Regions from separate parts of the Cupriavidus sp. DB3 genome, predicted to be linked through region 2. Evidence: riboswitches for the same ligand, from Rfam matches in the RefSeq annotation. Region 2 holds a riboswitch; the other holds the start of a gene.

Region 1 (15,984 bases), on a different contig from region 2:
GCCATAGTCCATCAGCCGCTTGGCGACATCCTCGTTGCTGATGCCGGTCGCCTTCTGGATCGGACGCAGGTCGAGAATGCACTCGTGCGCGATATGGCCGTTGCCGCCCGTGTACAGTACCGGGTAGTAGTCCGACAGCCGCTTGGCGACGTAGTTGGCCGCCAGGATCGCGTTCTCGGTGGCCGCCGTCAGGCCGCGCGCGCCCATCATCGCGATATACATCCACGAAATCGGCAGGATGCTGGCCGAGCCGTAGGGCGCGGCCGAGATCGCGCCGATGCCGTCTGCCGCGCGGCGGTAGCCGCTGCTGGCGTGGTTCGGCAGGAACGGCGCCAGATGCGCGCCGACCGCGACCGGACCCACGCCCGGGCCGCCGCCGCCGTGCGGAATGCAGAAGGTCTTGTGCAGGTTCAGGTGCGACACGTCGCCGCCGAACTGCCCCGGCGCCGCGGTGCCCACCATCGCGTTCATGTTGGCGCCGTCGACATAGACCTGCCCGCCGTGGCTGTGCACGATCTCGCAGATGCGCTGCACGCCTTCCTCGAACACGCCGTGCGTGGACGGATAGGTGATCATGATCGCCGCCAGGTTCTTGCTGTGCTGCGCGGCCTTCTTCTCCAGGTCGGCCAGATCGACGTTGCCGTCCTCGTCGCAGGCCACCACGACCACCTGCATGCCGGCCATCTGCGCGGACGCCGGATTGGTGCCGTGCGCCGACGACGGGATCAGGCAGATATTGCGATGGCTCTCGCCGCGGCTCGCGTGGTAGGCGTGGATGATCTGCAGGCCCGCGTACTCGCCTTGCGAGCCGGCGTTCGGCTGCAGGCTGACGGCGGCGTAGCCGGTGGCCGCGCACAGCATCGCCTCGAGCTGGGCGATCATTTCGCGGTAGCCGACGGTCTGGTCGTCCGGCGCGAACGGATGGATGCTCGAAAACTCGGGCCAGGTGACCGGAATCATCTCGCTGGTCGCGTTGAGCTTCATCGTGCAGGAGCCCAGCGGGATCATCGTGCGATCGAGTGCCAGGTCCTTGTCGGCCAGCATGCGCAGATAGCGCAGCATCTCGTGCTCGGCGTGATGCGTGTTGAAGACCGGATGCGTCAGGTAGGCGCTCTGGCGCGACAGCGCGGCCGGATAGCCGTCATCGGCCGCGGCTTCCAGGGCGTCGAAGGCCGGCACCGGCTTGCCCTGCGCGAAGATCTCCCACAGCGCGACCACATCGTCGCGGGTGGTGGTCTCGTCCAGCGAGATGCCGACATGCGCGGCACCGGCGCGGCGCAGATTGATGCCGCGCGCGGCGGCCGCGGCGTGGATCGCCTCGGTGTCGGCGCCGGTCTCGATCGTCAGCGTGTCGAAGAAGGTCGCATTGCTGCGCGCGTAGCCCAGCGCCTGCAGGCCGCCGGCCAGCGTCGCGGTCAGGCGATGCACGCGTTGCGCGATGCGCTTCAGGCCCTGCGGACCGTGGTAGACCGCGTACATCGACGCCATGACGGCCAGCAGCACCTGCGCGGTACAGATGTTCGAGGTCGCCTTTTCGCGGCGGATATGCTGCTCGCGCGTCTGCAGCGCGAGCCGGTAGGCCGGGTTGCCCTGCGCGTCGACGGTGACGCCCACCAGGCGGCCCGGCATCGAGCGCTTGTAGGCGTCCTTCACAGCCATATAGCCGGCGTGCGGGCCGCCGAAGCCGAGCGGCACGCCGAAGCGCTGCGAATTGCCGACGGCCACGTCGGCGCCCCAATCGCCGGGCGCGGTGAGCAGCGTCAGCGCCAGCAGGTCCGCCGCGGCGACCACCAGGCCGCCGGCCGCGTGGACCGCATCGGCGATCGCGCGGTAGTCCGCCACGTCGCCGTTGACGCCCGGGTATTGCAGCAGCACGCCGAAGGCATGCGCCTGCGCCGCGTCGGCGGCGGGACCGACCTTGACCTCGATGCCGAGCGGCAGCGCGCGCGTGCGCACCACTTCGATCGTCTGCGGCAGCACGTCGTCGGCCACATAGAAGGTATTCGACGCGTGCTTGTTCACGCGCTGCAGCAGCGTCATCGCCTCGGCCGCGGCCGTGCCTTCGTCGAGCATCGACGCGTTGGCGATATCGAGGCCGGTCAGGTCGGTGACCATCTGCTGGAAGTTCAGCATCGCTTCCAGGCGGCCCTGCGAGATCTCCGGCTGGTACGGCGTGTACGCGGTGTACCAGGCCGGGTTCTCGAAGATATTGCGCAGGATCACGCCCGGCGTCAGCGTGTTGTAGTAGCCCTGGCCGATGAAGCTCTTGAACACCTTGTTCTTGCCGGCGATGCCGCGCAGCTTGGCCAGCGCGGCTTCCTCGGTCAGCGGCTCGGTGAATTCGCCCAGCGGCATGCCGTCGCGGCGGCGGATCGCGGCCGGGATGATGGCATCCATCAGCGCGGCGCGGCTGTCGTAGCCCAGCACCTTCAGCATGTGCTGCTGTTCGGCGGCGTCGGGACCGATATGGCGGTGGGAGAAGGCGTCGCGAGCTTCGAGTTCAGCCAGCGAAGGGCGAGCGGATTGAGCGGCGTTCATGGGCAGGGGAGCGTTCATGGCAAGTGACTCGGAGAGGCGGGCCGGGACATGGTGGTCAGCCATGGCCCCCGGCGCCGCGGGCGGGGCGCCGGGCTCAGGCGCCGACGCTGGCCTTGTAGGCGTCGGCCGTCATCAGGCCGTTGACGTCGTCGCCGTTGGCCGGCTTGATCTTGAACAGCCAGGCGTCGAAGGCGTTGGCGTTGACGCTCTCGGGCGCGTCCTTGACGGCGTCGTTGACGGCGACCACCTCGCCGGCCACCGGCGCGTAGATGTCCGACGCGGCCTTGACCGATTCGACCACGGCCAGCGCGTCGCCGGCGCCGACCGTCTTGCCGACCTCGGGCAGTTCCAGGAAGACGATGTCGCCGAGCGCATCCTGCGCGTGATCGGTGATGCCGATCGTCAGCGTGCCGTCGGTTTCGACGCGCACCCATTCGTGCGACTCGGTGTACTTCAGGTCAGCGGGGAAATTCATCGAGATTCTCCAATTTCAGATTCTTGTGTCGCGCCGCCGCGTGCCATCGGGATGAAGGGGGCCGCGGGGCGCAGCGTGACCGGGTGGACGATGTCCGATGCGAGCTGTCAGCTCACGAGTGCCTTGCCATTGCGCACAAACGGCAGTTTAACCACAGTCGCAGTCAGTTTGCGGTCGCGGATCAGCACCTGGACTTCGCTGCCGAGCGCCACATCCTTGGGCAGGCGCGCGAAGGCGATCGATTGGGACAGCGTCGGGCTGAAGGTGCCCGACGTGATCTCGCCCTCGCCGGCGGCGGTCAGCACGGTCTGGTGCGCGCGCAGCACGCCGCCCTTGTCCCGCAGGATCAGGCCGGCGAACTGCTGGCGCTGGCCGTTGGCCACCAGCGCGGCCTTGCCGACGAAATCGCGCTCGCTCTGCAGGTCGACCGTCCAGGCCAGGCCCGCGTCGAGCGGCGAGGTGTGGATGTCCATGTCCTGGCCGTACAGATTCATGCCGGCTTCGAGGCGCAGCGTGTCGCGTGCGCCGAGGCCGGCGGGGCGCACGCCGGCGGCATGCAGCTTTTCCCAGACCGCGGCGACGTTGTCGGCCGGCACCACCAGCTCGAAACCGTCCTCGCCGGTGTAGCCGGTGCGGGCCACCATGATTTCGCCGATCGCGGGGTCCTCGACCACCATCGCGTTGAAGGGCTTGAGCGATTCGCTGGGCTGGGTCGACGGGAATGCGCTCCAGACCTTGGCACGCGCATTCGGGCCCTGCACGGCGACGATCGCCAGCGGGGTCGCGCTATCGAGAGCGTTATCGGTACGGCGCGGGGTGACCGTCACGCCGGCGCCGGTGTCGGCGTTGCGCTGGCGGATCCAGTCGATATCGCCGGTCGCGGTGCTGGCGTTGACCACCAGGCGGAAGCGGTCCTCGGCGAAGAAGTAGACGATCAGGTCGTCGATCACGCCGCCGTTCGGGTCGAGCATGCAGGAATACAGCGCCTTGCCCGGGGTTTGCAGCTTGTCGACGTTGTTGGCGAGCAGTCCGCGCAGGAAGGCGCGGGTATTGGGGCCGGCGAGGTCGACGACGCACATGTGCGAGACGTCGAACATGCCCGCATCGCTGCGCACCGCGTGGTGTTCCTCGATCTGCGAGCCGTAGTTGACCGGCATGTCCCATCCGCCGAAATCGACCATGCGGGCGCCGAGGGCGCGGTGGATGGCGTTGAGGGGCGTGGCCTGAAGCGTCATGGATTCCTCGGAGCGTGGCATCGTTCGGTCCGGCGCGCGCGGCGCGCCAAACAAAAAAAGGGTCATCCGTCGCGCGGCTCGGTGCGAACCGTCGCGACGGATGACCCCCTCTGTCCTCGATACCTGAGAGATTACGGCCCGGCTTGCCGTCCTCGTCGGACTGACTGGCCACGCCGTGCGCCCCTTCGGTGGACACGCTCATCATCCGGCTGATGAATGACGGGTGTCGCTCTCCAGAGTTCGGCATACATCGTGTGCATGCTGCATGCCGATCCGCCCGGTCCATGGTGCCTGAGAGTTTTCGGGTGATTCCCCTTCGGCGGCGCGAATGACGATACAGTCGCGCGCTCTCCCGGACGGATGGCGCGACTCTAACCGCAGCCTTGGCGGCTGTCAACGCGAGAGCGGCGCGTCGCAGGAGTCGGTTCCGGAGCCTCGGCCGGACCCGCCCCCGTGTTAACATCGCCGGCTTCGACCCATTCGCGACCCGTCCCCCAACGCGTCGCGCCTGCGGCCCGCGTCCCTTGCGATGCCGTACGACCTCCGGCTGTACCCGACCTCCGATCCCCGACCGATGACCCACGGACTGAACGCCGCCCAATCCGAAGCCGTCCGCTATCTGGACGGCCCCTGCCTGGTGCTCGCCGGCGCGGGCTCGGGCAAGACCCGGGTGATCACGCAGAAGATCGCGCATCTGATCGAGGACAAGGGCTTCGAGCCCCGCCATATCGCCGCGGTGACCTTCACCAACAAGGCCGCCAAGGAGATGCAGGAGCGGATCGCCAAGCTGATGGAGGGCAAGACCCGCGACGGCAAGCGCATTCCGCTGCGCCAGCTGACCGTCTGTACCTTCCACTCGCTCGGCGTGCAGATCCTGCGCGCCGAGGCGGAGCACCTGGGCCTGAAGCCGCAGTTCTCGATCATGGACGCCGACGACTGCTTCGGCCTGATCCAGGAACAGCTGGCGACCACCGACAAGAAGCTGATCCGCAGCGTGCAGAGCACGATCTCGCTGTGGAAAAACGGCATGGTCGATCCGGAAACCGCGATCGCCGAGGCCACCGATGCCGACCAGCACCAGGCCGCGCTGATCTACCGCAACTACGTCGCCACGCTGGCGGCCTACCAGGCGGTCGACTTCGACGACCTGATCCGTCTGCCGGCCGAGCTGTTCGCCCGCGACGAAACCGTGCGGCTCAAGTGGCAGAACCGGCTGCGCTATTTCCTGGTCGACGAATACCAGGACACCAACGCCTGCCAGTACCAGCTGCTGAAGCTGCTGGCCGGCGGCTCGCATCTGCGCGCGCCCGCCTTCACCGCGGTCGGCGACGACGACCAGGCGATCTACGGCTGGCGCGGCGCCACGCTGGACAATCTGCGCCTGCTGCAGACCGACTTTCCGAACCTGAAGGTCATCAAGCTGGAGCAGAACTATCGCTCCACGGTGCGCATCCTGCAGGCGGCCAACGCGGTGATCGCCAACAATCCCAAGCTGTTCGACAAGACGCTGTGGAGCGAGCACGGCATGGGCGATCCGATCTCCGTGACGCAGATGAACGACGAGGAGCACGAGGCCGAGTCGGTGGTGTTCAAGCTGTCGGCCCACAAGTTCGAGCGGCGCGCGCAGTTCCGCGACTACGCGATCCTTTATCGCGGCAACCACCAGGCGCGGCTGTTCGAACAGATCTTGCGCCGCGAGCGCATCCCGTATGTGCTGTCCGGCGGGCAGAGCTTCTTCGACAAGGCCGAAATCAAGGACATCTGCGCCTACCTGCGGCTGATCGCCAATCCGGACGACGATCCCGCCTTCATCCGCGCGGTCACTACGCCGCGGCGCGGCGTCGGCAATACCACGCTGGAGGTGCTGGGGACCTTCGCCGGCCAGGCCAAGGTCTCGCTGTTCGAGGCGGCGATGATGGGCGGCATCGAAGGCAAGCTGCAGCCGCGCCAGCTCGAGCCGCTGCGCACCTTCTGCGAGGCGATGGTGCGGCTGGCGGACCGCGCCGCGCGCGACCCGGCCACCGAGGTGCTCGACGACCTGATGGAAGGCATCCACTACGAAGCCTATCTGTACGACACCTTCGACGAGCGCCAGGCCCAGGCCAAATGGACCAATACGCTCGAGTTCCTCGACTGGCTCAAGCGCAAGGGCACCAAGCCGGAGGCCGCCGATGGCGAGGCGACCGGCTTCGACACCGCCGATGGATTTGGCGACGAGGGCAAGAACCTGCTGGAGCTGACGCAGACCGTCGCGCTGATGAGCATGCTCGAAGGCCGCGAGGAAGATCCCGACGCGGTGCGGCTGTCGACGCTGCACGCGTCCAAGGGCCTCGAGTATCCGCATGTGTTCCTGGTCGGCGTGGAGGAGGGCATCCTGCCGCATTGCCGCGAGGACGAGGATCTGAGCGACGAGAAGATCGAGGAAGAGCGCCGCCTGATGTATGTCGGCATCACGCGCGCGCAGCGCAGCCTGCATATCAGCTGGTGCAAGAAGCGCAAGCGCGCGCGCGACACCTACTCGTGCCAGCCGTCGCGCTTCATCGGCGAGATGAAGCTCGAGGAGGCCCCGGCACCGAAGGACGAGACGCCGGCGATGAGCCCGAAGGACCGGCTGGCGGGCCTGAAGGCGCTGCTCGGCACCAAGGCCACTACCGGCTGAAGCGGCTGAGGGGGCTGAGGGGGCTGAGGGGGCTGAGGGGCTGAGGCGCAGCGCCGGGTACGCCCGTCCCTTCGTATCGGCGTCGATACAAGGCAGCCAGGGCCTGCAACATCCGGCTGCTACGGTGGCGGATCGCCGATCGGACTTTGAGGGCGCAGGCGCGTGGCGCCGAAGCGCCGAGAGAACAGCCGAATCGCCGGCCCTTGATGTCGATCAAGTCCTGCGCACGCTGGTCTGGCTAGCATCGAAGCGGATTCCTCAGAAGGCCGCCGATGGCAACGACCGTTCCGCATTTCGCTTCCGAAGTCGCTTCCGAAGCCGTTCCCGAAGTCCCTGCCGAAGCCGCTTCCCCAGCCGCTCAGCATGCCGCCATCCGCCGCGGCGATCTCGCCGATTTCCGCGCGCTCGCCGAACGCATCGACGTGAACGGACCACGCTACACCTCGTATCCGACCGCCGACCGCTTCGATGCGGGGTTCGGCGACGAGGCGTATCTGTCCGCGCTGGACGACTGCCGGGCAGGGGGCGCCGCCGCGCCGCTGTCGCTCTATCTGCATATCCCCTTCTGCGAGAACATCTGCTACTACTGCGGCTGCAACAAGATCATCACGCGCGACCACGGCCGCAGCGCGCGCTACGTTCGCTACCTGGCGCGCGAGATGGCGCTGGTGGCGGCCCGCCTGGGCGAGTGCCGGCCCGTCGTGCAATCGCACTGGGGCGGCGGTACGCCGACCTTCCTCGATCCCGCCGAAATGCGGCAGGTCATGGCCGCGCTGCATCGGCACTTCGATCTGCGGCCGGACGGCGAGCATTCGATCGAGATCGATCCGCGCCGCGTCGACGACGAACGGATGGCGCTGCTCGCCGAGCTCGGCTTCAACCGCGTCAGCCTAGGCGTGCAGGACTTCGACCCCGAGGTCCAGGCCGCGATCCATCGCGTGCAGCCGGTGCAGGACACGCGCCGCGTGGTCGCCGCCTCCCGACGGCTCGGCTTCCTGTCGATCAGCATGGACCTGATCTACGGCCTGCCGCACCAGACGGCGGCCCGCTTCGGCGCCACCATCGAGCGCGTGCTGGAGATGCGGCCCGACCGCCTGTCGCTGTACAGCTACGCGCATCTGCCGCATGTCTTCAAGCCGCAGCGTCGGATCGACGAGGCCACGATGCCGTCGGCCGGCGAAAAGCTGGACATCCTGGTCTCGGCCATCGAGCGGCTGACCGCGGCCGGCTACGTCCATATCGGCATGGATCACTTCGCGCTGCCCGACGACGCGCTCGCCCGCGCCCAGCGTGAGGGACGGCTGCAGCGCAACTTCCAGGGCTATGCGACCCATGCCAGCCATGACCAGCTCGGCTTTGGCATCTCGGCGATCGGCGCGGTCGCCGGCCGTTACGTGCAGAACGCCCGCACGCTGGACGCGTACTACGGCGCGCTCGATGCCGGCAGGCTGCCGGTGCTGCGCGGCCATGTCTGCGACGCCGACGACCGGGTGCGCAAGGACATCATCGGTGCGCTGATGTGCGATGGCGAACTGGATACCGCCGAGGTCGCGCGCCGGCACGGCATCGACTTCGACGCCGAGTTTGCCGCCGAGCGGGCGGAACTTGCGTCGCTGGCCGCGCAGGGGCTGGTACGGCTGTCCGACGCGCGGATCGAGGTGACGCCGCTGGGCCGCCTGCTGGTGCGGCGCGTGGCGATGGTGTTCGATCGCTATCTGCGGGACGACCGGGTGGTCGCGAGGCAGCCGGGTTCGGATTGCTTGTCGAATCCGCTTTCTGGTTCCAATACCGATCCCGTTTCGGAAAGGGCGATGGCGCCCCCGCTGCAGCGGATGCCGTCGACATCCCGCCCCGGCGCGGCGCCCACCGCCCGGTACTCGCGCGTGGTGTAGCGAAGCCGAACGCCGGACGTAAATCGCCAAAGCCGGTGGCGCACCCGCTGCTGCGGAAGCCGCCGACATCGCGCTCCGGGCCGGTGCCGACCGCCCGGTACTCGCGCGTGGTCTAACGCGGCGAACTCCGGACGTAAAAAAAGCCAGCGAGATCCCGCTGGCTTTTTTTATCCTGCCGAGGCGAGCGCCGCGCGGCGCCCCCGGTCTTATTTCGACGCGTTGACCATGTAGTCGGCCGCGGCGATCACGTCGGCGTCGGGGCCGGCGTAGCCACCCTTCGGCGGCATCACGCCCTTGCCCTTCAGCGCGAAGTTGTGGACCGCGTCCATGCCTTCCTTGATGCGCGGGGCCCAGGCGGCCTTGTCGCCGACCTTCGGCGCACCGGCGACGCCGGCGGCGTGGCAGGCGGCGCAGACCTGATCGTAGACGCGCTTGCCCACCTCGGCCGAAGCGGCCGCGGGGGCCGCAGCCGTGGTTTGCGCCGGTGCGGCGGCCGCCGGAGCCGGCGCGGCCGGTGCCGCCGGGGCAGCGGCGGCAGGAGCCGCAGCAGCGGGAGCGGCCGCGGCAGCGTCAGCCGCCGGTGCGGCAGGTTCCGAAGCGGCAGCGGTGGTCGCCGCGGCCGGAGCCGGCGCGGCGGGCTCCTGCAGCTTGCCGCCGGCCGAGTTGACCAGATGCACCATCGCGCGAGCCAGTTCGTAGTCGGCGAAGTCGTCCGGCGAGGTGCCGGCACGCGGCGGCATCGCGCCCTTGCCTGCGATCACCGATTTCATCAGGCCGTCGTAGCCCTGGCCGAGGCGGGCACTCCAGTCGCCGGCCGCGCCGAACTTCGGCGCACCCGCCGCGCCGGTAGCGTGGCAGGCCGCGCAGACGGCGGTATAGACCTGTTCGCCGGTCTTGAAGACGCGCGGCGCATTGGGATCGCGCAGTTCGAGCGAGGCGACCGGCTTGATGCGGTCAACCACCGCTTCCGCCGTATCGGTGGAGCCGGCGCCTTCCGGGCCACCGTAGCCGACGAAGCTGACCAGCAGGATGATCACGGTGATCGGCACCACGAAGGCGGCAATCACCACAGCGATCAGCTGCTTCGGGGTCTTGATGGGAGACTCGTGTTCGTTATGGACGTCGCTCATGCTGAACTCTCGATTTTGCAGGAAACCCGTGACCGCTCCGCTTGGCGGCCTTTCGTTGGTCCGTGTCTTGGGCCTGACTGCCGCCCCCTCCGCGCATCCGAGTCTGCCGAGCCTGACAGCCACACCCCATGCCGCCTGGCGCGCCGTCCGTGTGGACGAGACGCAGCCCCGCTTTTGCGCAAATAACGGGCGATTATAGCCGTAAAGCCCCTCCCGATGGCGCGAAAAGCGCCTCGGACGAAACCCGTAGGCCCGGGGAAAACGTGCGCCGGCATGGACGCGCTACGGCAAACGCGGTATCCTATGCGACTTTCCGACGGCGGCATTCGCCGCAGTCGACCGCGCGGCTCCCGCCGCATCTCGTGCGCCCGTAGCTCAATGGATAGAGTACTGCCCTCCGAAGGCAGGGGTTGCTGGTTCGATCCCAGCCGGGCGCGCCAAGTCCCACAACGGTTTGTCCGGCACTTTCCCGTTCTGCTTCGCAGGGGTCCTGCACCCAAATTGCACCTACACGCAGGTGCCTGCCACCGACTGCATCTCTGCGAGCCGGGCAACCGACTGGGCCAAGTGGTCTGCCGACAGATGCGCATAGCGGTGCATCATCTCCATCGTTTCCCAGCGGGCCGGCGTCTTGAGCACCTGCGGCGGCGTACCGGCTGCACGTGTCAGTTCGCCCATGTCTGTCTGCCGCAGATTGTGCCGCCCGAAGTCCCGGATTTCAGCACGCTCGATCGCCCGCCGCCACGACGCCGTGCTCGTGGTTAGAACTTGGCATATCGGGGAGGCAGACGGTCAAATCGCCGTCACTTGCCATCGATTTACCAGCGACGGTGCTGGTGGCGTCGCCGGTCAGAACCGTACCGCCATGGGACGTGCGGTCGCCGACGGAGTTGATGCCAGTTAGCAAACGATCCTCCTGATTCGAAGAAGCGCATGTAGTGTCGCAATCATGTTGGCCGCCACAAGAGAAGGTCCCGGTGAAATTCTAGAAACCCTTTTCTCAGGGTTATGAATTCACCATCGGCAGATCGGGGGAGAGCGAAAACGCTGGTCAGCGTGGGGCCAACCGCGCCTGCTGATCGCGCACATGGAGAATCAGGTCCGCAACAGACATAAGCCACGCTTGTTGTGTTGGGCTGAACGTACCTTGGATCGATCGCGGCACCACTAGCTGAAGCTGATGCGACCGCATCTCTGTCGTCTGATGCTCTGAAACACGTGGTTCAAGGGTGAGCAAATGCTTGGCGGGCACACGTTTCGCCTCGGCCAATACCTGCCTCCATCGGTCTTTCAGCGTAGATTTCACGCCCAATACTGTAAGGCCACAAGGATCGAAGGCGGGATCATGATACTCGGCCTCACCCGGAAAAAGGAAATCAGGTTTCGACTTGTTCTCCGTTCTCGCCTGTGTCGCAAAGCGTAAACCGTGATTGTGAAATACAACTGCAGCATGGTTCTGGAGGGCGGCGCCGGCTCTCGATTTCCGCCGGTTTTGCACCGAGAGCGAGAAGCTCATGAAATCGTCCACCTTGTCGCCGGCAAAACCGGAATGCAGGCGTTCGGCAATGAGATGACGCTCGAGCGTTCGGAATAGGACTTCCTCGCGCTCGAACCAAGCCAGCAATGCGTCGTCGGGAGAATCCAACGAGGACACCGTAGGGAGGGTCTCGCGTGCAAAGGCGGAGAACTCAACGGTTCGTGGGAAAGCCCCGCCGAATCGCCTTAGCATTTGGTCGAGATAGTCCTCGGCCGTGTCCTCGATTTCGATGCCAATCTGTTCGAGAATGAAGCGGGATGCGAACTCCAGCTTCACTTGGTCGCTTTCCAGCTCGCCTTTCACGCTGAACCCGGGATGCATAAGCTCAGAAAGGCCACACAACCACTGGACTTGACTTGCTATGGTCGAGCCCGCCTCTGCGACTATTACAAGGATGGTGTTGTCCGGCCGCTTCGCGATAACGAGTAGGTCGCCTTCGGCAAAGCATTGGGAAGCCGTAGTCGTCGGGAAATATAGCCGGCATTCCGACCTCTTCGGATGCCGCTCGCGCGCGTCGTACCAGGTCAAGAAGCCATCGGAAACGACGGGCTCTGCGTCGTCGTCGGTGAGATATATGAACTTTGCCACGAACGTCTTTTTCGGCGCTGCCGGGCCAAGGATCTTCTTGAGCTGTGTGACGCCATCGAATTCGTGCTGATTGCTCCGGCCAGGGTCCGCCTCGACCGCACTCAGTCTCTTTGCCGCAATAGCCTCAAAATACTCGCTAAGGTAGCCGTGCTTCATTTGTCTTGTATGGAGGGGGATGGAATCTCGAGAAGCTGCGTGGCGTCGCTATCCTTTAGCCACGTCGAAATGCGATCGACCAGTAGTTCGAGCGTATGCTCTGGCTGACTGCGCAACGCACACTCCCATATTACGGCAAGTCGCCAACCCTTCTCCAAGAGCCGTTCGCTCGCAACTAGATCGCGACGCCGGTTGGAATCAATCTTGTCCAGCCAGAATTGTGTTCGAGTCTTCGGGGTCTTGAAAAGCGCGCATGTATGTCCATGCCAAAAACACCCATGAACAAAGATCGCAACCTGATATTTGGGCAGTACGATGTCCGGCCTGCCTGGTAGATCCCTGCAATGGAGGCGGTACCGGAAACCTCGCCTGTGAAGCGCGTGCCGTAGCGTTACTTCAATTTTTGTGTTTGTGCCCCGGATGCCGGACATCATCCGGCTCCGCGTAGCATGATCTACGATATCCACGTCGTCAGGCGAACAACCTAGGCTGAAGTGCGTCCTCGTTGTCCCGTTGCTTCAGTTCCATTAAAAACGGCTTCATGTGGCCTGCAACGGCTTCGATTAGTGGAACGACAACGGAATTGCCAAACTGCTTGTATGCGCGCGTATCGGAAACAGGGATCCTGTACGTATCTGGATAGCCCATCAGTCGGGCACACTCGCGGGGCGTAAGACGCCGCGGATTGCGCCCCCTTCCACGCGAAACAAGAATTTCCGATCCATCTTTGTAGTACCGTGCGGACAGCGTACGAGCGATATCGTTTGGCCCCACCATCCCAAATCCGAACCCGTTACCTTTAGCTTCGTGCTTGGCCCTGTAGGCTTGCAGGTAGGCCCACAGCCGATCGGTGAGGATGTACTTCTTCTGTACAGTACCTTTGGGCGTGATGTAGGCCCCACTATCAACATCGGCCTCAGTACCGTCCTCCCGATGCAATATGTCGCTGATGCGCGGTCCCTTCTCCAACGCGGGTAGTACTAGGCCATTCCAGTCGAAGCCCATATCCTCCCGGAAACCGACTATCAGTATGCGTTCCCGGTGCTGCGGCACGAAATGCTGCCCGTCGATAACCTTCCAGGCAATGGAGTACCCAAGCTCATCGCGCAGGGTTTCACAAATGACCCGGAACGTATTCCCTTTGTCATGGCTGACAAGATTCTTGACATTTTCCAGCAGAAAGGCCCGCGGCCGTTTCGCGGCAATAATCCGCGCCACGTCGAAAAAGAGAGTCCCTTGCGTGGTGCACTCGAAGCCGTGCGGCCGTCCGAGCGCATTCTTCTTGGATACCCCGGCGATCGAAAATGGCTGGCAGGGGAATCCGGCAAGCAGCACATCATGGTCCGGAATCTCCGTAGCCGGGTCGAGAACCTTCGTTATGTCCCCGGCGATCTCGTGATCGTCGTTCGGGAAGTTCGCACGATACGTCCTCTGGCTGTACGAGTCCCACTCACTCGTGAACACACATCGCCCACCGTGCGCCTCAAAACCTAGGCGGATACCCCCGATCCCCGCGAACAGGTCGATAAAAGTGAAGTCGCCGGTGGCGGATATATTGCCCGCCGGCGCCAAGATGTCTTTCAGCGCCGGGAGAATGAGGCTCGGGACAGGCACTTCACCCCGTTCCCATCGAGCGATGGTTTTTGCACTTTTCTCAAGCCGTTCGGCCAGAGCCCGTTGCGAATATAGACGTCGCGCCTCGTGGAGCATATGGAGGCACTCGGGTGCATTTGTCGTCATGTCTGCCTCTGGGAAGAATTGCGGACATTCTGTCCATCAGCTGTCCCCCCGTCAAGAAAAACCTGTACAAACATACAGTTCATAGCCTTGCGACGGTTTGCGGAAGATTTCCCGCCTCATCCGCCACTTCATCGGTTGGTTACTCATGCACTTGCATACGAGCGGTGTACCGCGCAATGCCATGGGCGGATTTGCGCGTGGGAGCTGCTGGTGAGCCGTCGGCCGGAAGAGGGAGGCCCTGACGGGGTGGCGCGCCCATCGTGCTAGCCGATCCTGAGGCCGAGCACTTCCCCAGGCACGAATTTGTCGTGTCTGGTGGCGGATCCACTGCACCTAGTTTGCGCGTCGCACATGGCATTGACTATAAAGTGTCTTGGCTCGTCACCAAGACTCCGAAGGCAGGGGTTGCTGGTTCGATCCCAGCCGGGCGCGCCAAGTCCCACAACGGTTTTCCGCTTTTTCTCCGTCCTGCCCTTGAGGCGCAATGCACTTGCACTGCACCTAGATTGCACCGACGCGCGATCGTCTATCGCGCTACGGCGACCAGAAGCATCATCGGCCGTTCCATTTCTTCGTCCAGGCCGGGATTCGATTCGATTTGCTCGGCCGACGGTGCAAATTCCTCGACGGCCCGGATCGTGAACCCTGCTCGTATCAGCGTATTGAGCGTGGTGCCGATCGTCCTGTGGTACTTCAACACGCCTTTCGCGAACCAGTCGGTCCGTCGTTCGCCCTCGACCGAATAACGATTGACCGGCCACGTCTTGCGACCCTGCTCATCGACCATCCAGTGTGGATTGGAGGCGGCCATGAAAACCGGATGTTCGATGGTGAACACCATGCTTCCCCCTGGCGCGAGGGCGCGATAAATCATCCGGGCCAGCCGCTCGAAGTCCTCGACATAGTGAAACGCCAGCGCGCTGTAGGCGAAATCAAAAGCCGCCTCTGGCAATTCGACGGTCTCGATATCCGCGATCCGATATTCGATGTTGGGATCGGTGGTGTCCGCTTTTGCCCGCGCCAGCATGTTCTCGGAAATATCAAGTCCAAGAACCGATGCGGCGCCTTGCCCGCGCATCCATCTCGATGCCCACCCGAAACCACAACCGAGGTCGACGACACGCTTCCCTGCCAGACCGGGGAGCATCGCCCGGATGGCCGGCCACTCGGGAGCGCCGTCAAGGCCATGCACCTGGCGAGGTAACTGGCTGTAGCCATGAAAGAAATCCGGGTTGTCGTAGATGTTCTGCGCCATGATGAAAACCAGAATGTCGTCGCGGTCGTGCCAGTTTAGTGCGATCGATGCCCCCGCCCCCGCCCCCGCCCCCGCCCCCGCCTCCCGCTTCTCGCTTCTCGCGTATCCGTCGGATACCCACCGCCACCATCCTCCTGACACCACGCTGTCAGCAGCCCCCTCGCAAACTGCGGTCTCCTTCAACGACCACCGAGTTGGCATCATGCAAAACGTTCTGATCAACTGGCTGGAAATTCCCGTCGTCGACATGGGCCGGGCCGTGCAGTTCTACGAGCGGGTATTCGAGACGCAGCTGCGCCGCGAGACGATGAGCGAAATCGATATGGCAATCTTTCCGCATTCCCATTCGGGTGGCGCGCTGGTGGCCGGCGAGGGTTTTCGGCCGAGTACCGAGGGCAGCCTGCCTTATCTGCATACGCCAGCGCTCAATGAGCTGCTGGGCCGGGTGGCCGCTGCCGGTGGCAAGACGGTGTTCGGGCCGATGGAGCTGCCGGACGAGATCGGCCGGATCGCCCATATCATCGACAGCGAAGGCAACAAGATCGGCCTGCACGAGCCCGTGCCAGCCAACCGCTGACCGTGTGACCCTGGCCTGACTCGCCCGAACCGCCTGACTGATTCCCTGCCTCACTCACTGACTCACGCCAATGAGCCGCCGCGCCGACCGACTGTTCCAGATCGTCCAGGTCCTGCGTGGCCGCCGCCTGACGACGGCGGCGCTGCTGGCGCAGCGGCTCGGCGTGTCGGAGCGCACGGTTTATCGCGACATTCAGGCGCTG
Region 2 (15,984 bases):
GCAGCGCGATCGACACCGCGCACCAGGAGGGCGGCACCGTGCTGCTCGAATCGTTCTGCCCGGGCCAGGACCTGCGCATCGTGGTGATCGGCTACGAGGTGGTGGCCGCGGCGATCCGCAAGCCGGCCGAGGTGGTTGGCGATGGGCAGGCCGACCTGAAGACGCTGATCGAGCGCCACAGCGCGCGGCGCAGCGCCGCCACCGGCGGCGAGAGCCGCATTCCGCTCGATGCCGAGACCGAGCGCTGCCTGGCGGCGCAGGGCCTGACGCTGCAATCGGTGCCGGCCGCCGGCCAGCGCGTGCCGGTGCGCAAGACCGCGAACCTGCATACCGGCGGCACGCTGCACGACGTCACCGGCCAGCTCCATCCGGTGCTGCGCGAGGCCGCGCAGACCGCGGCGCGAGCGCTGCGCATCCCGGTGGTCGGCCTGGACTTCCTGGTGCCGGCCGCCGACCAGCCCGAGTACGTGATCATCGAAGCCAACGAGCGGCCGGGCTTGGCCAATCACGAGCCGCAGCCGACCGCGGAGCGCTTCGTCGACCTGTTGTTCCCCTTCACCTCCTGAGCCAATTCCTGAGCGGATTCGCGCGCCATGTCCCGGGCGCGCGGCGCCAGGCATCGACATCCATGCAGAAACTGAACATCGACCGGCTGTACCTGAAGACCGCGTTGCTGGAGCTGCTCGCCATCCCCAGCCCGGCCGGGCTGACCGACGAGATCGTGCACTACACCGCCAATGTGCTCGATGGTCTGGACATTCCCTACCAGCTGACCCGGCGCGGCACCATCCGCGCGACGCTGCGCGGCAACCGCGCCAACAGCGGCATGGGGCCCGACTGCGCGATCGTCGCGCACCTGGACACGCTCGGCGCGATGGTGCGCGAGCTCAAGCCCAACGGCCGGCTCGCGCTGGCGCCGATCGGCACCTGGTCCAGCCGCTGGGCCGAAGGCGGCCGCGTGACGCTGTTTACCGAACATGGCCGGCATCGCGGCTCGGTGCTGCCGCTGCTGGCCTCGGGCCACGTCTACAACGAGGCGGTGGATACGCAGCCGGTCAACTGGGACCAGCTCGAACTGCGGCTCGACGAACCGGCGGCGACGCCGGAGCAGATCCGCGCGCTCGGCATCCAGGTCGGCGATTTCGTCGCCTTCGACGCCAATCCCGAAATCCTCGACAACGGCTATGTCGTCTCGCGGCATCTGGACAACAAGGCCGGCGTCGCCGCGGTGCTGGCCGCGCTGAAGGCGGTGCGCGAGAGCGGCGCCTCGGTGCCGATGGACTGCCATGCGGTGTTTACGCTGACGGAAGAGGTCGGCTCCGGTGCGACCGCGGTGATCGAGGACGACGTCAGCGAGGTGATCGGCATCGATATCGGTCCGGTGGCGCCGGGGCAGGGCGCGCGCGAGGAAGGCGTGACGATTCCGCTGATGGACTCGGCCGGTCCGCACGACTATCACCTGACGCGACGCCTGCTGCGGCTGTGCGACGAGCATGGCATCCCCAGCCATCGCGACGTGTTCCGCTTCTACCATTCGGACGCCGGTGCCGCGGTCAGCGCGGGCCACGACGTGCGCACCGCGCTGCTGTGCTTCGGTGCCGATGCCTCGCATGGCTACGAGCGGACGCATCTGGACGTGCTGGTCAATCTGGCCGAGCTGCTGACCGTCTATATCCAGAGCGGGCCGACGCTGCCGGAGGACCGCCAGCGCCGCATGGGCTCGGTGGCGGGCTTCTCGCATCAGCTCGATCCGCGCCAGCTGACGCGCAGCGAGACGCCGTTGCCCGATGCCGGCGAACTGGTGCATACCCGCCGCGAGGGTTCGTCGTGATGCACCGTGACGCCTTCGTGATGCCATCCTTTCCGGAGCCGACGCCATGGATCTGAATTTCATCGACGCCGACAAGCTGCAGGCCACCTGGGCCTATCTGCTGCAGCTGGCCGTGCACCAGGGTTTGAACGTGCTGGCCGCGCTCGCTATCCTGCTGGTGGGCTGGTGGCTCAGCGGCCGCGCGCGCAACGCGGTGCTGCACGCCTTCGACCGCCCGCATGTCGACGCGACGCTGCGGCCGATGCTGGGCAGCGTCACGCAGTGGGTGGTGCGCGTCGTCACCGTGATCCTGGTGCTGTCGCAGTTCGGCGTGCAGACCGCCAGCATCATCGCGATGCTCGGCGCCGCGGGCCTGGCGATCGGGCTGGCGCTGCAGGGCACGCTGCAGAACATCGCCGCGGGCATCATGCTGGTGCTGCTGCGGCCGTTCCGCGTCGGCCAGTACATCGACGCGCAGGGCATCGCCGGCACCGTGCGCGAGACCGGGCTGTTCATGACCGAGCTGACGACCTTCGACGGCGTCTGCCTGCGCGTGCCGAACAACAAGATCTGGGGCAGCGCGATCACGAACTACAGCGAGAATCCGACGCGCCGGCTCGATATCGAGGTCACGGTGCCGTTCGGCGCCGACGTGCAGACCGCGTTGCGGGTGCTGCGCCATATGCTGGCCGACGACGAGCGCGTGCTCGAGGTGCCGGCGGCCGAGGCGATGGTGGTCAACTTCACCAGCGAGGGCGTGACGCTGAACCTGCGCTGCTGGACCTCCAACGACAACTACTGGAACCTGCGCTTCGCCTTCTACGAGCGCGTCAAGCGCGAGCTGCAGGCGGTCGGCATCGATATCGCGGTGCCGGTGCAGGAGCTGCGCGTGCCGGGCAATGGCGGTCAGGGCGAACAGACCGCGCTGGTGCTGAACCATACGCCGCAGCCCCATACGCCGCAGCCGGCCCAGCGGCCCCAGTCGCCGCAGTCCGCGCCGGGCGGCGCGCAGCGACACGCCTAGCGGTGGCAGGCAGGGGCCGCGCCCCTGCCGCTCAGGCCCTCGCCGCCGCTCAGGCCTCGTCCGCGAACAGCGTGCAGGCGCCTTCCTCCGCCGTGCTGACGTTGCGGCGGAAGTTGCCGAACAGGTCGCGGCCGACGCCATGGCGATGGCGGCTCAGGTCCGGCACGTCGATCGTGCGCGCTTCCCATTCGGCCTGCGGCACCAGCGCGGTCAGGATGCCGGCCGGCGCATCGACGCGGATCATGTCGCCGTCGCGGACCTTGCCGATCGCGCCGCCCTTGAGCGCCTCGGGGCAGACGTGGATGGCGGCCGGCACCTTGCCCGAGGCGCCCGACATGCGGCCGTCGGTGACCAGCGCCACATGAAAGCCGCGGTCCTGCAGCACCGTCAGCGTCGGCGTCAGCTTGTGCAGTTCGGGCATGCCGCAGGCCGCCGGTCCCTGGTACGGCAGCACCGCGACGAAATCGCGCTCCAGCTCGCCGCGCTTGAAGGCGGCCAGCATGTCGTCCTGATGATGGAACACGCGCGCCGGTGCCTGCACCACCTGATGCTCGGCCTTGACCGCCGAGGTCTTGATCACCGCGCGGCCCATATTGCCGTCCAGCACCTTGATGCCGCCGTCCGGCGCGAACGGCTCGCCGGCGCCGCGCACCACCGACGCGTCCAGCGATTCGGTCGGCCCGTCGATCCAGACCAGCTTGCCCTCGCGCAGCGCCGGTTCGCGCGTGTAGTCCTCCAGGCCCTGTCCGACGATGGTGGTCACATCATCATGCAGGAGGCCGCGCGCCAGCAGGCCGCGGATCACCAGCGCGAGACCGCCCGCGGCCTGGAAGCCGTTGACGTCGGCCTGGCCGTTCGGATAGACCCGCGCCAGCAGTGGGACCACCGCCGACAGTTCGTCGAAGTCGTCCCAGGTCAGCAGGATGCCGGCCACGCGCGCCATCGCGATCAGATGCAGCGTGTGGTTGGTCGAGCCGCCGGTCGCCAGCAGGCCGACGATGCCATTGACGAAGGCGCGTTCGTCGAGCACCTGCGCGATCGGCGTATAGCGCTCGCCCTGGTGCACCAGCCGCAGCACATGCCGCGCGGACTCGCGCGTCAGCGCCTCGCGCAGCGGCGTGTGGGGATTGATGAAGGCGGTCCCCGGCAGATGCAGGCCCATGATCTCCATCAGCATCTGGTTTGAATTGGCGGTGCCGTAGAAGGTGCAGGTGCCGGGCGAATGGTAGGAGCGGCTTTCAGCCTCGAGCAGTTCCTCCCGGCCGATCTTGCCCTGCGCATACAACTGGCGGATGCGGGCCTTTTCCTCGTTCGGGATGCCGGTCGGCATCGGCCCGCCCGGCACGAACACCGCGGGCAGATGGCCGAACGACAGCGCTCCCATCACCAGCCCGGGCACGATCTTGTCGCAGATGCCCAGATACAGCGCCGCATCGAACATCTGGTGCGACAGCGCGACCGCGGTGGCCTGGGCGATCACGTCGCGCGAGAACAGCGACAGCTCCATGCCGTCCTGGCCCTGCGTCACGCCGTCGCACATCGCCGGCACGCCACCGGCGAATTGCGCGGTGGCGCCGGCCTCGAGCGCGGCTTCCTTGATCCAGGCGGGGAACTCTCCCAGCGGTTGGTGCGCCGAAAGCATGTCGTTGTACGAGGAAACGATCGCCACATTGGGCCGTTCCTCGGCCTTCAGGCGGATCTTGGCGGGCTCGGGCATCGAGGCGAAGCCGTGCGCGAGGTTCGTGCAGGACAGCTGCGCGCGTTGCACCTTGCTGCCGGCCATGGCCTGCGTGCGGGACAGGTAGGCTTGGCGCGTCGGCGCGCTGCGGGCCACGATGCGGGCCGTCACTTGTTCGAGTACGGGATGGGGCATGGGGCTCTCTCCAGCGGATTCTTCAATGCCTGGCATGTCGCAGTTCAGCCTAGCGCATGTTGCAGGGGCTTGCACGGAGCATGCCCGCCGCGCCGCCTCTCGTCGCCACACGCGCCGCCACACCCACGACCACGGCCGCCGCTGGCTGCCGCGTGGCTCGCAAAGCGCCCGCGACTCACGTAAACTGGCCGCAACGGCCGCGCTACGGGGTCTCTATCAAGCGACAAGGAGGTCAGGGTGAGCATGCCCGATTTCGACATGGTGCTGGTTGGCGGCACCGGTGACCTGGCCAGGCGCAAACTGCTGCCGGCCTTGTTCGACGCGCATCGCGCCGGATTGTTGCATCCCGCGGCGCGCATCCTGGCCACGGGCAGCCATCCTTCCACCACCGAGGAATACGTCGCCACGCTCGAGCAGGGCATGCGGCCGGGCCTCGAACACGCCCCGCCGGGCGACTGGGCCAGCTTCGTCGCGCGGCTGTGCTACGTGCAGGCCGACGCCCGCAAGCCCGAGCATTTCGACGCGCTGGCGCGCAAGGTGCTGGACCGCCAACCCGAGGTCGTGGTCTGCTACCTGGCCACCGCGCCGCATCTGTTCGTGCCGATCTGCGAGCAGTTCGGCCGCACCGGCCTGAACCATCCGAAGGTGCGCGTGGTCCTGGAAAAACCGCTGGGCCACGATCTGGATTCGAACGAGGCGATCAACGCGGCGGTGGCGCGCTACTTCGCCGAGGAGCAGATCTACCGGATCGATCACTACCTGGGCAAGGAGTCGGTGCAGAACCTGATGGCGATCCGCTTCGGCAACGCGCTGTTCGAGCCGCTGTGGCGGCGCGAATGGGTGCAGGACGTGCAGATCACGATCGCCGAGGAACTCGGTGTCGAGGGCCGCGGCGATTTCTACGACCAGACCGGCGCGCTGCGCGACATGGTGCAGAACCACCTGCTGCAGTTGCTTTGCATGGTCGCGATGGAACCGCCCACCAGCCTGACCGAAGACGCGGTGCGCGACGAGAAGATCAAGATCCTGAAGGCGCTCAAGCCGATCTCGCCGCAGGAGGTCGCCGAGAAGACGGTGCGGGGGCAGTACCGCGCTGGCGCCATCGCCGGCAAGCCGGTGCCCGGCTATCTCGAAGAGCCCGGCATCGCGCCGGACAGCCGCACCGAGACCTTCGTCGCGATCAAGGCCGAGATCGCCAACTGGCGCTGGGCCGGTGTGCCGTTCTACCTGCGTACGGGCAAGCGGATGCAGTCGCGCGTGGCCGAGATCGTGATCCATTTCCGCGACGTGCCCCATGCGATCTTTCCCCGTCCGCTGACGCTGTCGCCGCAGAACCGGCTGGTGATCCGGCTGCAGCCCGAGGAAAGCATCCGGCTGTATTTCCTCGTCAAGCAGCCCGGCGACACGGTCGCGCTGACGCCGACCTCGCTCGACCTTGATTTCGCCAACTCGTTCAAGGTGCGCCGCGCCGGTGCCTACGAACGCCTGCTGCTCGACGTGATACGCGGACGGCTGGGCCTGTTCGTGCGCCGCGACGAACAGGTGCAGGCATGGCGCTGGGTCGAGCCGATCATCGACACCTGGGCCGAGAGTTCGCTGCCGCCAAAGCCCTATACCGCGGGCACCTGGGGACCGGCCGCGTCCTCCGCGCTGCTCTCGCGCGACAACGCGCTGTGGCACGAGGAGGTCTGACGCCGGCTCGCCCGCTTTGGCGAATCGGCCCGCCGCTCCGCTCCAACGAACCCTGACCCGGAAATCGCCATGCGCCGCTTCGAACATCCCTCGCTGCTGGACCAGGCCGAAGCGCTGGCCGCCTCCGTCAGTCACGCGCTCGACCTCGCCATCCAGGACCGCGGACACGCTGTGCTGGCCGTTTCGGGCGGGCGCTCGCCGGTGCCGATGTTCGAGCGGCTGCGCTATCGGCCGGTGCGCTGGGACGCCGTCACCATCACGCTGGTCGACGAGCGCGCGGTGCCGCCCGGACACGAGGACAGCAACGCGCGCCTCGTGCAGGAACACCTGCTGCGCGATGCCGCGGCCGCCGCCAGCTTCGTGCCGCTGATCGCCGATGCGGTCGAGGCGTCCGAGCCCGCGCGGGCGGTGGTGCGCCTCAATGCCGCGTTTCGCCAGCCCGACGTGGCGGTGCTCGGGATGGGCGAGGACGGCCATACCGCGTCGCTGTTCGCCGATGCGCCGGAGCTCGGCGAAGCGCTGAACGGCGATACGCCCTGCTATGTGGTGACACGCCCGGCCAGCGCGCCGCATGCGCGCGTGACGCTGAACCTGGCCGCGTTGCTGGCGGCCGAGCGCGTCTTCCTGGCGTTTGCCGGCGCGGCCAAGGCCGAGGTGTTCGAGCGCGCGCTGCAGGAGCCGGGGCCCGCGTTGCCGGTGGGGCTGGTGGCCAGCCGGCATCGGCATGGGTTCGATGTGTTCACTGCCTGACTGCGAGGCCTGACTACGCTGACTCGATACGCCGCTTCGATACGCCGCCCGAACACACCGCCCGAACACGCCCCCGAACACGTAGCCCGAACACGTAGCCCGAACACGTAGCCCGAATGCACGCGTTGCCACCACGGCCCGAATTTCGCCCGATGTTTTCCGCCCTGCGATGACTACCTACCCACGCCTGCTCGCCGATGTCGGCGGCACCAATGTCCGCTTCGCCCTGCAGACCGCGCCCGATGCGATCGGACCGGTCACGGCACTGAAGGTCGCCGACTATCCGTCGCTGGAAGCGGCAATGCGGCAATACCTGTCGCAGCTGCCCGGCCCGCAGCCGCGCCACGCGGCGATCGGCCTCGCCAATCCGGTCACTGGCGATCGCGTCAAGCTGACCAACCACGCCTGGGCCTTCTCGATCGAGGCGGTGCGCCAGGCGCTGGGCCTGGAGACACTGCTGGCGCTGAATGATTTCACCGCGCTGGCGCTGGCCCTGCCGTACCTGCAGCCCGGCGAGCTGGCGCCCGTGCGTGCCGGCACACCGGCGGCCGACACGCCGCTGGCCCTGATCGGCCCCGGCACCGGGCTCGGCGTATCGGGGCTGATCCCCGGCCGCCACGGCGCGGGGCCCGTGGCCTTGGCGGGGGAGGGCGGGCATGTCGAGCTGATGCCGGCCACCGACGACGAGTGGATCGCCTGGCATGCCGCGCATCGCGAGCACGGCCGCGTCTCGGCCGAACGGCTGCTGTCGGGCATGGGGCTGTCGCACACGCATGCCGCGCTGGCCGCAGAAACGGGTACGCCCGTGCGCGTGCCGCTGACCGCGGCGGAGGTCACCGAGGGCGCCTTGCAGCGCGGCGATGCGCTGTGCCAGCGCGCGCTCGCGGTGTTCTGCGGCCTGCTCGGGTCGGTCGCGGCCGATGTGACGCTGATCCTCGGCGCGCGCGGCGGCGTCTATATCGGCGGCGGCATCGTGCCGCGCTTCGTCGAGGCGCTGGCGGCGTCGAGCTTCAACGCGCGCTTCGTCGACAAGGGACGCATGCGCGCTTTCCTCGAGCCGGTGCCGGTGCAGGTCATCACCGCGCGCTTTCCCGCGCTGCCGGGGCTGGCGCACGCGCTGGCCGAAGCGGTCGACCGGCGATGAGCCGCTGCGCACGCCCGGCGGGGCGGACGAACGGAGCGAAGCGATGCGTGTGCTGCTGATCGAAGACGACACGATGATCGGCGATTCCGTGCGGCTGGCGCTGCGTCAGGAAGGCTTCGCGGTGGACTGGGTACGCGACGGCGAGGCCGGACTGTCGGCCGCCACGCAACCGCCTGGCGTCGCCGCCGGCGGCGCGGCCGAGGGGCAGCACGATCTGGTGCTGCTCGATCTCGGCCTGCCGCGCCGATCCGGTCTTGATGTGTTGTCCGGCATGCGGGCGCGCGGCGTCGCCACGCCGGTGCTGATCCTGACCGCGCGCGATGCGGTCGCCGATCGCGTCGCCGGATTGAACGCCGGGGCCGACGACTATCTGGTCAAGCCCTTCGACCTGCAGGAGCTGGTGGCGCGCATCCACGCGCTGGCGCGGCGCGCGCAGGGCCGCGCCGAGCCGTTGGTCCGCTACGGCGCCATCGTGCTCAATCCGGCCACGCGCGAAGTCACGTTGTCGGGCGAGCCGGTCCATCTGTCGGCGCGCGAATACGCGTTGCTGGCGGCGCTGCTGGCGCGTCCGGGCAAGGTCTGGTCGGTGCCGCAGCTGCAGGAGAAGCTGTACGGCTGGGACGACGAGGTGGGCAGCAACACGGTCGAGGTCTATATCCACGCGCTGCGCAAGAAGCTCGGCCAGGGTTTGATCCGCAATATCCGCGGTGTCGGTTATGTCTGCCCGAAGCTCGATGAAGGCGTGCAGCAGGGGGACAACGGCGGCGAGAAGGACAGCGAGACGGGCAGCGAGACGGGCAGCAAGAAAGACGGCGGCAAGGACAATGAAGCCGCTGGAGGAGCGCGCTGATGCGATCGATCCAGCGGACCCTGCTGTGGTGGCTGGCGCTCGGCCTGCTGGCCGGCATCGCCGCCGCCACCGCGCTGATCTACGGCCAGGCCCGGCAGGAGGCCAACGCGCTGTTCGACTACCAGATGCGCCAGGTCGCGCTCGCGCTGCCGAGCCAGTTCAGCGGCCCGGCGATGCCATCGCTGCCGCCGCCGCTGCCGCCCGGCACCGACAACCTGTTCCGCTCCGACGAGGACGTGGTCATCCATATCTGGGACGGCACCGGCCGCAGCCTCTATCTGTCGCATTCGCGGCCGTCGCTGCCGCCGCGCGCGGAGCTCGGCTTCTCCAATGTGCGCACCGACGACGGCGAGTTCCGCATCTACAGCGTGCAGCTCGGGCCGGCGGTGGTGCAGATCGCGCAGCCGATGAGCGCGCGCCGCGAAGTGGCGGCGCGGATGGCGCTGCGCACGGTGGCGCCGCTGCTGTTGCTGCTGCCGCTGCTGGGCTGGATGGTCTGGCTGGCGGTGGGCCGCGGACTGCGGCCGGTGCGCGAGATCGCGCGGCAGGTGGGCAAGCGCGACGCCAATGCGCTGTCGCCGCTGGCGGTGGCGCAGATGCCGGCCGAGATCGCGCCGCTGACCGAGGCGCTCAACCTGCTGCTGGCGCGGCTGTCCGACGCGATCGACACGCAGCGCGCGTTCATCGCCGATGCCGCGCACGCGCTACGCACGCCGCTGACCGCGCTGCAGCTGCAGGCGCAACTGGTCGAACGCGCCGACAGCGAGCCGGCGCGCCGCGAGGCGGTTGGCAATCTGCGCGACGGGCTCGAGCGGCTGACGCATCTGGTGACGCAGTTGCTGACGCTCGCGCGCCACGAGCCCGGCGCGGCCGTCGCGGGCCATCAGCCGGTCGCCTTGCGCGAGCTGGCCGCGGCGGTGGTCGGCGAGATGACGCAGGCCGCTCTCGATCGGCATATCGACCTGGGGCTCGACACTACCGATGGCGATGGCGGTGCCGATGGTCGCCATGGTGGGGATGGTCGCCATGGTCGGGTTGGTCACGATGGCGACAGCGGTCACGATGGCCGCGATGGAGACTCGGCCGGGCTGACCGTGCAGGGCGACCCCGACGCGCTGCGCATCCTGCTGACCAATCTGATCGACAACGCCCTGCGCTATGTGCCGGCCGGCGGCAAGGTCGACGTGCGCGTGCAGCGCGCGGATGCGGGCGGCGTCGCGCTGATGGTCGCCGACAACGGTCCCGGCATCCCGCCCGAGCAGCGCGCCCGCGTGCTCGATCGCTTCTACCGCCTGCCCGATGCACCGAGCGGCGGCAGCGGCCTGGGCCTGGCCATCGTCGACGAGATCGCCCAGGTGCATCGCGCCACGCTGTCGCTGGAAGATAACGAGCCGGGGCTGCGGGTGCGCGTGGTGTTTCCCGCAGCGGGCGACGCACGAGGCGAACGCCGCCACTAGTCCGCGGCATACGGCGGTGGTGGCGATTTTCTCCAATAGCGTACCCGTTTCTGCGTACGGCTTTCGCCAACCGTTTGCATCCTCTGCCCTGCTGTCCCATTGATTCAGGAGGTACTCATGCAGATCGATCTCACCGGCAAGACCGCCCTTGTCACCGCCTCCACCGCGGGCATCGGGCTGGCCATCGCCATCGGCCTCGCGCGCAGCGGCGCCACCGTCATCGTCAATGGCCGCAAGCAGGACACCGTCGAGGGCGCCATTGCCGACGTGGTGCGCGAGGTGCCGGGCGCCACGGTGCGCGGCGTCGCGGCCGACGTCGGCGGCGCCGAGGGGTGCGATGCCATCGTGGCCGCCGAGCCGGCCGTGGACATTCTGGTCAACAACGCCGGCATCTACGGTCCGCGCGACTTCTACGAACTGAGCGACGAGGACTGGACCCGCATCTTCGATGTCAACGTGATGTCGGGCGTGCGGCTGGCGCGGGCGTATACGGCGGCGATGGCGGCGAACGGCTGGGGCCGCGTGGTGTTCATCTCGTCGGAGTCCGCGCTGAACACGCCGGAGGACATGATCCATTACGGCTTCTCGAAGACCGCGCAGCTGGCGGTATCGCGCGGCCTCGCCAAACGGCTCAGCGGCACCGGCGTGACCGTCAACGCGGTCTTGCCGGGGCCGACGCTGTCGGACGGCCTGCGCGAGATGCTGCGGGAGGACGCGGAGAAGGCGGGGCTGTCGATCGAGGAGGCGGCCGCCGAGTTCGTCAAGGCGCATCGGCCCAGCTCGATCCTCCAGCGCGCGGCCACGGTGGAAGAGGTCGCGCACATGGTGGTCTACGTCTGTTCGCCGCAGGCATCGGCGACCACCGGCGCCGCGTTGCGGGTCGATGGTGGCGTGGTGGATACCATCGCCTGAGCCTGGCAGCGGCGGGATGGTGCAACGGTGCGATGCCGCTGCATCGCGATCGCGCCGGACTTCATTTCGCACCACCGCGGGGTACGCAGAAATGGGTACGCTCCGCGCGCGGCGTCTGTCTTCATCGAGTTCGCGCGACGCAGAAACGGGTACGGCGCCGCTATCCCTCGCCTGCCGGCGCGCCGGTTTTACCGGCGGTTTCATCGCAATCAGCCGGCCCATCGACGCTCACGAACGGGTACGCAGAAACGGGTACGGTTTGCGCGAGGGGCACGCAGAAACGGGTACGCTTTCGCCGGCATGCGGGGGCCGGTGCGTGCGCGATGCATGCTCGACACGTGTTCCGATGCTTGTCCTGATGCATCTCCAAGGCGTGCCCGAGGCGTGCCCGGACGCATCCACGCCAACGATGAAACGAAAACACCGGCGCGCATGGCGATGCCATGCCGCGCCGGTGTCGTTGTTTCAGGCCCGTATCAGATCCGTATAAGACCCCGGATCAGACCCCGGATTAGACCTCTGCCGGCTCCGACGCGGCGGCACGCGCCGCCACCACCGGCGCGAGCGGCCGCGCCATCCGTGGCGCCTCCGGCAGCGGACCGCAGAAGCCAAAGTCCACCTCCGGCACGCGGCCGCTGATCAGCTCGGCGATCGCGCGTCCCGAGCCGCAGCCGTGGGTCCAGCCCAGCGTTCCATGGCCCGTGTTCAGGTACAGCCCCTGCACCGCGCTCGCGCCGATATACGGCACGTTGCCCGGCGTCGCGGGTCGCAGGCCAGTCCAGTAGCGCGCCAGTTCGGGGCGGCTGACGCCGGGGAAGATCTCCAGCGTGCGCCGCACGATCGCCTCGCAGCGCACCGGGTTCAGCTCCATCGAATAGCCGTTGAGCTCCGCGGTGCCCGCGATGCGCAGCCGGTCGCCCAGACGCGAGAACACCAGCTTGTACTCGTCGTCGGTCAGGCTGACGCTTGGCGCGCGCTCCGGGTCGAGCACCGGCAGCGTGGCCGAATAACCCTTGGCCGGATAGATATCGAGCTTGACGCCGAGCGGCCGCGCCAGCATCGGGCTGAAGCTGCCGAGCGCGAGCACATAGGCGTCGGCCTGCTCGAAGGTGTAGGCGCCGGTCTCGTCGGCGATCTCGACCCCGCGCATGCGACCGCCTTCGGCCAGCAGCCGCTGCACGCGCACGCCGTAGCGGAAGCGCACGCCGCGCGCCTCGCACAGCGCGGCCAGCCCGGTGGTGAAGCGGTGCACGTCGCCGGACTCGTCCTCGCTGGTGTAGGTGGCGCCCGCCAGCCGCGGCGCGATCGAGGCCAGCGCCGGTTCGAGCTTCACCACTTCGTCGGGACCGATCACGCGGCGCTCGCAGCCCAGCTCGCGCATGATGCGCGCCGGCTCGATGGCCGCGTCGAATTCCTTCTGGCTGGTATAGAAGTGCAGGATGCCGCGGGTCAGATGATCGTATTCGATCCCCGTCTCGGCGCGCAGCGCCTGCAGGCTGGCGCGGCTGTAGGTGCCGAGGTTGAGCAGCTGGATCATGTTGCGGGTGGAACGCCGGGCCGGACATTCGCGCAGGAACTTCAGCCCCCACGACCATTGCGCCGGGTCGGCGCGCAGGCGGAACAGCAGCGGTGCGTCCTCGCGTCCCAGCCAGCTGAGCAGCTTCAGCGGCGCCGAGGGGTTGGCCCAGGGCTCGGCATGGCTGACCGAGATCTGGCCGCCGTTGCCGAAGCTGGTTTCGCGTGCCGCGCCGGCATTGCGCTCGAGCACGACGACCTCATGGCCGGCCTTGGACAGATACCACGCCGAGGCCACGCCGATCACGCCGGCCCCCATCACGATGACTTTCATTTCAGGCTCCAGGATGCAAAAAGGGGCAGCCGGCCGGCATCGTCGATGCCAACCCGGCTGCCCCCACTGTCCTTTTGCCTGAGAGATTCACCGCGTCCGCCCCGGACCCGGTTTGCCCCTTCGGCGGCCGTCATCGTTCAATCATGATGGCGGCGCTCTCCAGTTCGTTGTCGTCTCCAGTCTTCGGTACCTGAGCGTTTCGGGGGTACGCCTTCGGCAGCGCTGCCGCCGCGCTGTCGCGCCGCAGGCTCGCTTTCTCCTGGATGGGCGGACAGTAACACGGCGCGGCGGCGGCCGCAACGCGAGTTACTGTGGCGCGGCGGGCGGCGTTCCCTTCCTGCGTGCCTTGTTGGCGTACATCGCCTGGTCGGCCTGCGCCAGCAGGTCGGCGATGCCGGTGTGCCGGGCGGGATCGAAGGCGACCGCGCCGGCGCTGAAATCCAGCGCATAGCCGCGCTGGCTCTGCGCGTTGTACGCGTCCACGACTTGCCGCAGCCGGGCCAGCATCGCGTCGCACTGGTCGGCCGAGGCGTCGACCAGCAGCACGACGAACTCGTCGCCGCCCAGCCGTCCGATCAGGTCGGACTCGCGGAAGGCCTGGCGCAGGTGGTCGGCGAAGGCGGCCAGCGCCAGATCGCCCTCGGCGTGCCCGAAGCGGTCGTTGATGGCCTTGAAGCCGTCCATGTCGAAGAACAGCAGTGTGACGGGCATTCCCTGGCGCTGGCAGACCGCCAGCGCATGCTGCGCCAGCGCCGAGAAGCCGCGGCGGTTCGACAGCCTCGTCAGGTCGTCCATCGAGGCCAGTTGCGCCGACTCCAGTTCCTGCTCGGCCAGGCGACCCAGATCGTGCAGCAGCGCCTGATCGTCCTTGTCGAACTCGCGCGGCTCGGTGTCGATCAGGCACAGCGTGCCGACCTTGGCGCCCCCCCGTACCGCGAGCGGGCAGCCGGCATAGAAACGCACGCCGGGCGCGCCCGTGACCAGCGGGTTGTCGTGAAAGCGCTGGTCCTGCAGCGCATCGGGCACGATCAGCAGGTCGTCGCGCAAAATCGCATGGCCGCAGAACGATTGCTCGCGCGGCGTTTCGCGCACGGCCAGGCCGAACGAGGACTTGAACCACTGGCGCCTGGCATCGACCAGGCTGACCAGCGCGATCGGCACGTCGAACAGCCGCCTGGCCAGGCGGGTCAGCCGGTCGAAGCGCTCTTCGGCGGCGGTATCGAGCAGGTTCAGCGAGTACAGCGCGTCGAGGCGCCGCTGGTCATCGGCGGGAATGGGAGCAGGAATCATCTCGTCAATGCGATCGTTGTTATCCCCGATCGTCGTCTGCCCGTCTCAAGCGGGTTTGTCGCCGGCCGCCGCGGCAGCGCGGGGCCGGTCGATAGGGTCGTTCCATGTGTGGGCGGCCGCATGCGCGGTCGTGGACGCGTCCGCCAGCACCGGTGCGCCGCGGCGCTACACCTCGCGCGTCATCCCCTTCAGATCGATCCACTGCTCGAACTGCTCGGCGGTGACATGGCCGGAGGCGATCGCCGCCTCGCGCAGCGACAGGTTGCGGGCCACCGCGAGCTTGGCGATTTCGGCCGCCTTGTCGTAGCCGATATGCGGATTCAGCGCGGTGACCGGCATCAGCGACCGTTCGAGCAGCTCGGCGATGCGCGCCCGGTCCGCTTCGACGCCGGCCACCATGTGTTCGGCGAAGCTGGCCGCCGCGTCGGCCAGCAGTGTAACGGACTGCAGCAGGCTGTAAACGATGACCGGCTTGTAAGCGTTCAGTTCCAGCGTGCCCAGGCCGTTGGCCAGCGTGATGGTGGTGTGGTTGCCGATCACGCGGCAGCAGACCATCGCCAGCGCCTCGGCCTGGGTCGGATTGACCTTGCCCGGCATGATCGACGAACCCGGCTCGTTGGCCGGCAGCTGCAGTTCGGCAAAGCCCGCGCGCGGGCCCGAACCCAGCAGCATGAAGTCGCGCGCGATCTTCAGGAAGGACGAAGCCGTGGTATTGAGCGCGCCGGACAGGTCGGCCAGCGCGTCGTGCGCGGCCTGCAACGCGTAGCGGTTGGCCGCCGGTTCGAACGGCAGGCCGGTGTAGTCGGCCAGCGCGCGCGCGAAGGCGGCGGCAAAGCCGGCCGGCGCATTGAGGCCGGTGCCGACCGCGGTGCCGCCCTGGGGCACCGGCATCGCGCGCAGCACGGCCTGGTGCAGCCGCGCCTGCGCGTCGGCCACCTGCGCCTGGTAGCCGGAGAACTCCTGGCCCAGCGTCAGCGGCACGGCATCCTGCAGATGGGTGCGGCCGACCTTGACGATATCGGCGAAGGCCTCGACCTTGCTGCCCAGCGTCTTCTGCAGCGTCTCCAGCGCCGGCAGCAGCTGGCGCTGCACCGCACGCGCCGCGGCGATATGCATCGCGGTCGGGAAGCTGTCGTTGGACGACTGGCTCGCGTTGACGTGGTCGTTGGGATGAACGGGCCGCTTGCTGCCGACCTCGCCGCCGAGCAGCTGGATCGCGCGGTTGGCGATCACCTCGTTCAGGTTCATGTTGGTCTGCGTGCCCGAGCCGGTCTGCCAGACCGACAGCGGAAACTCGTCGGGCCACTGGCCGGCGATGATCTCCTCCGCGGCC

Evidence for each region. Region 2 has a riboswitch for glycine ahead of K7G19_RS09270 (D-amino acid dehydrogenase). Riboswitches for the same ligand answer to the same signal wherever they lie in the genome.
Region 1: linked by a shared signal. The riboswitch ahead of gcvT (glycine cleavage system aminomethyltransferase GcvT) and the one ahead of K7G19_RS09270 (D-amino acid dehydrogenase) in region 2 are both predicted to bind glycine.

The regions. Positions count from the first base shown of each region.
Region 1 is NZ_JAIZPL010000004.1:99,607-115,590, reverse strand. Features, by position in the region: gene gcvP (aminomethyl-transferring glycine dehydrogenase) at 1-2,556, opposite strand, end outside; gene gcvH (glycine cleavage system protein GcvH) at 2,633-3,013, opposite strand; gene gcvT (glycine cleavage system aminomethyltransferase GcvT) at 3,121-4,248, opposite strand; glycine riboswitch at 4,349-4,495, opposite strand; glycine riboswitch at 4,517-4,613, opposite strand; gene K7G19_RS14055 (UvrD-helicase domain-containing protein) at 4,823-6,907, shown strand; gene hemN (oxygen-independent coproporphyrinogen III oxidase) at 7,180-8,799, shown strand; gene K7G19_RS14045 (cytochrome c5 family protein) at 9,006-9,929, opposite strand; tRNA gene K7G19_RS14040 (tRNA-Arg) at 10,294-10,369, shown strand; gene K7G19_RS14035 (hypothetical protein) at 10,437-10,607, opposite strand; gene K7G19_RS14030 (PAAR domain-containing protein) at 10,648-10,836, opposite strand; gene K7G19_RS14025 (type II restriction endonuclease) at 10,981-12,210, opposite strand; gene K7G19_RS14020 (very short patch repair endonuclease) at 12,207-12,677, opposite strand; gene dcm (DNA (cytosine-5-)-methyltransferase) at 12,682-13,950, opposite strand; gene K7G19_RS14010 (class I SAM-dependent methyltransferase) at 14,477-15,205, opposite strand; gene K7G19_RS14005 (VOC family protein) at 15,408-15,782, shown strand; gene K7G19_RS14000 (YafY family protein) at 15,853-15,984, shown strand, end outside.
Region 2 is NZ_JAIZPL010000002.1:778,903-794,886, forward strand. Features, by position in the region: gene ngg (N-acetylglutaminylglutamine synthetase) at 1-566, shown strand, start outside; gene K7G19_RS09225 (osmoprotectant NAGGN system M42 family peptidase) at 629-1,831, shown strand; gene K7G19_RS09230 (mechanosensitive ion channel family protein) at 1,878-2,834, shown strand; gene edd (phosphogluconate dehydratase) at 2,884-4,707, opposite strand; gene zwf (glucose-6-phosphate dehydrogenase) at 4,951-6,399, shown strand; gene pgl (6-phosphogluconolactonase) at 6,469-7,149, shown strand; gene glk (glucokinase) at 7,319-8,293, shown strand; gene K7G19_RS09255 (response regulator transcription factor) at 8,337-9,143, shown strand; gene K7G19_RS09260 (ATP-binding protein) at 9,143-10,600, shown strand; gene K7G19_RS09265 (SDR family NAD(P)-dependent oxidoreductase) at 10,718-11,512, shown strand; gene K7G19_RS09270 (D-amino acid dehydrogenase) at 12,024-13,361, opposite strand; glycine riboswitch at 13,418-13,534, opposite strand; gene K7G19_RS09275 (diguanylate cyclase) at 13,668-14,651, opposite strand; gene fumC (class II fumarate hydratase) at 14,817-15,984, opposite strand, start outside.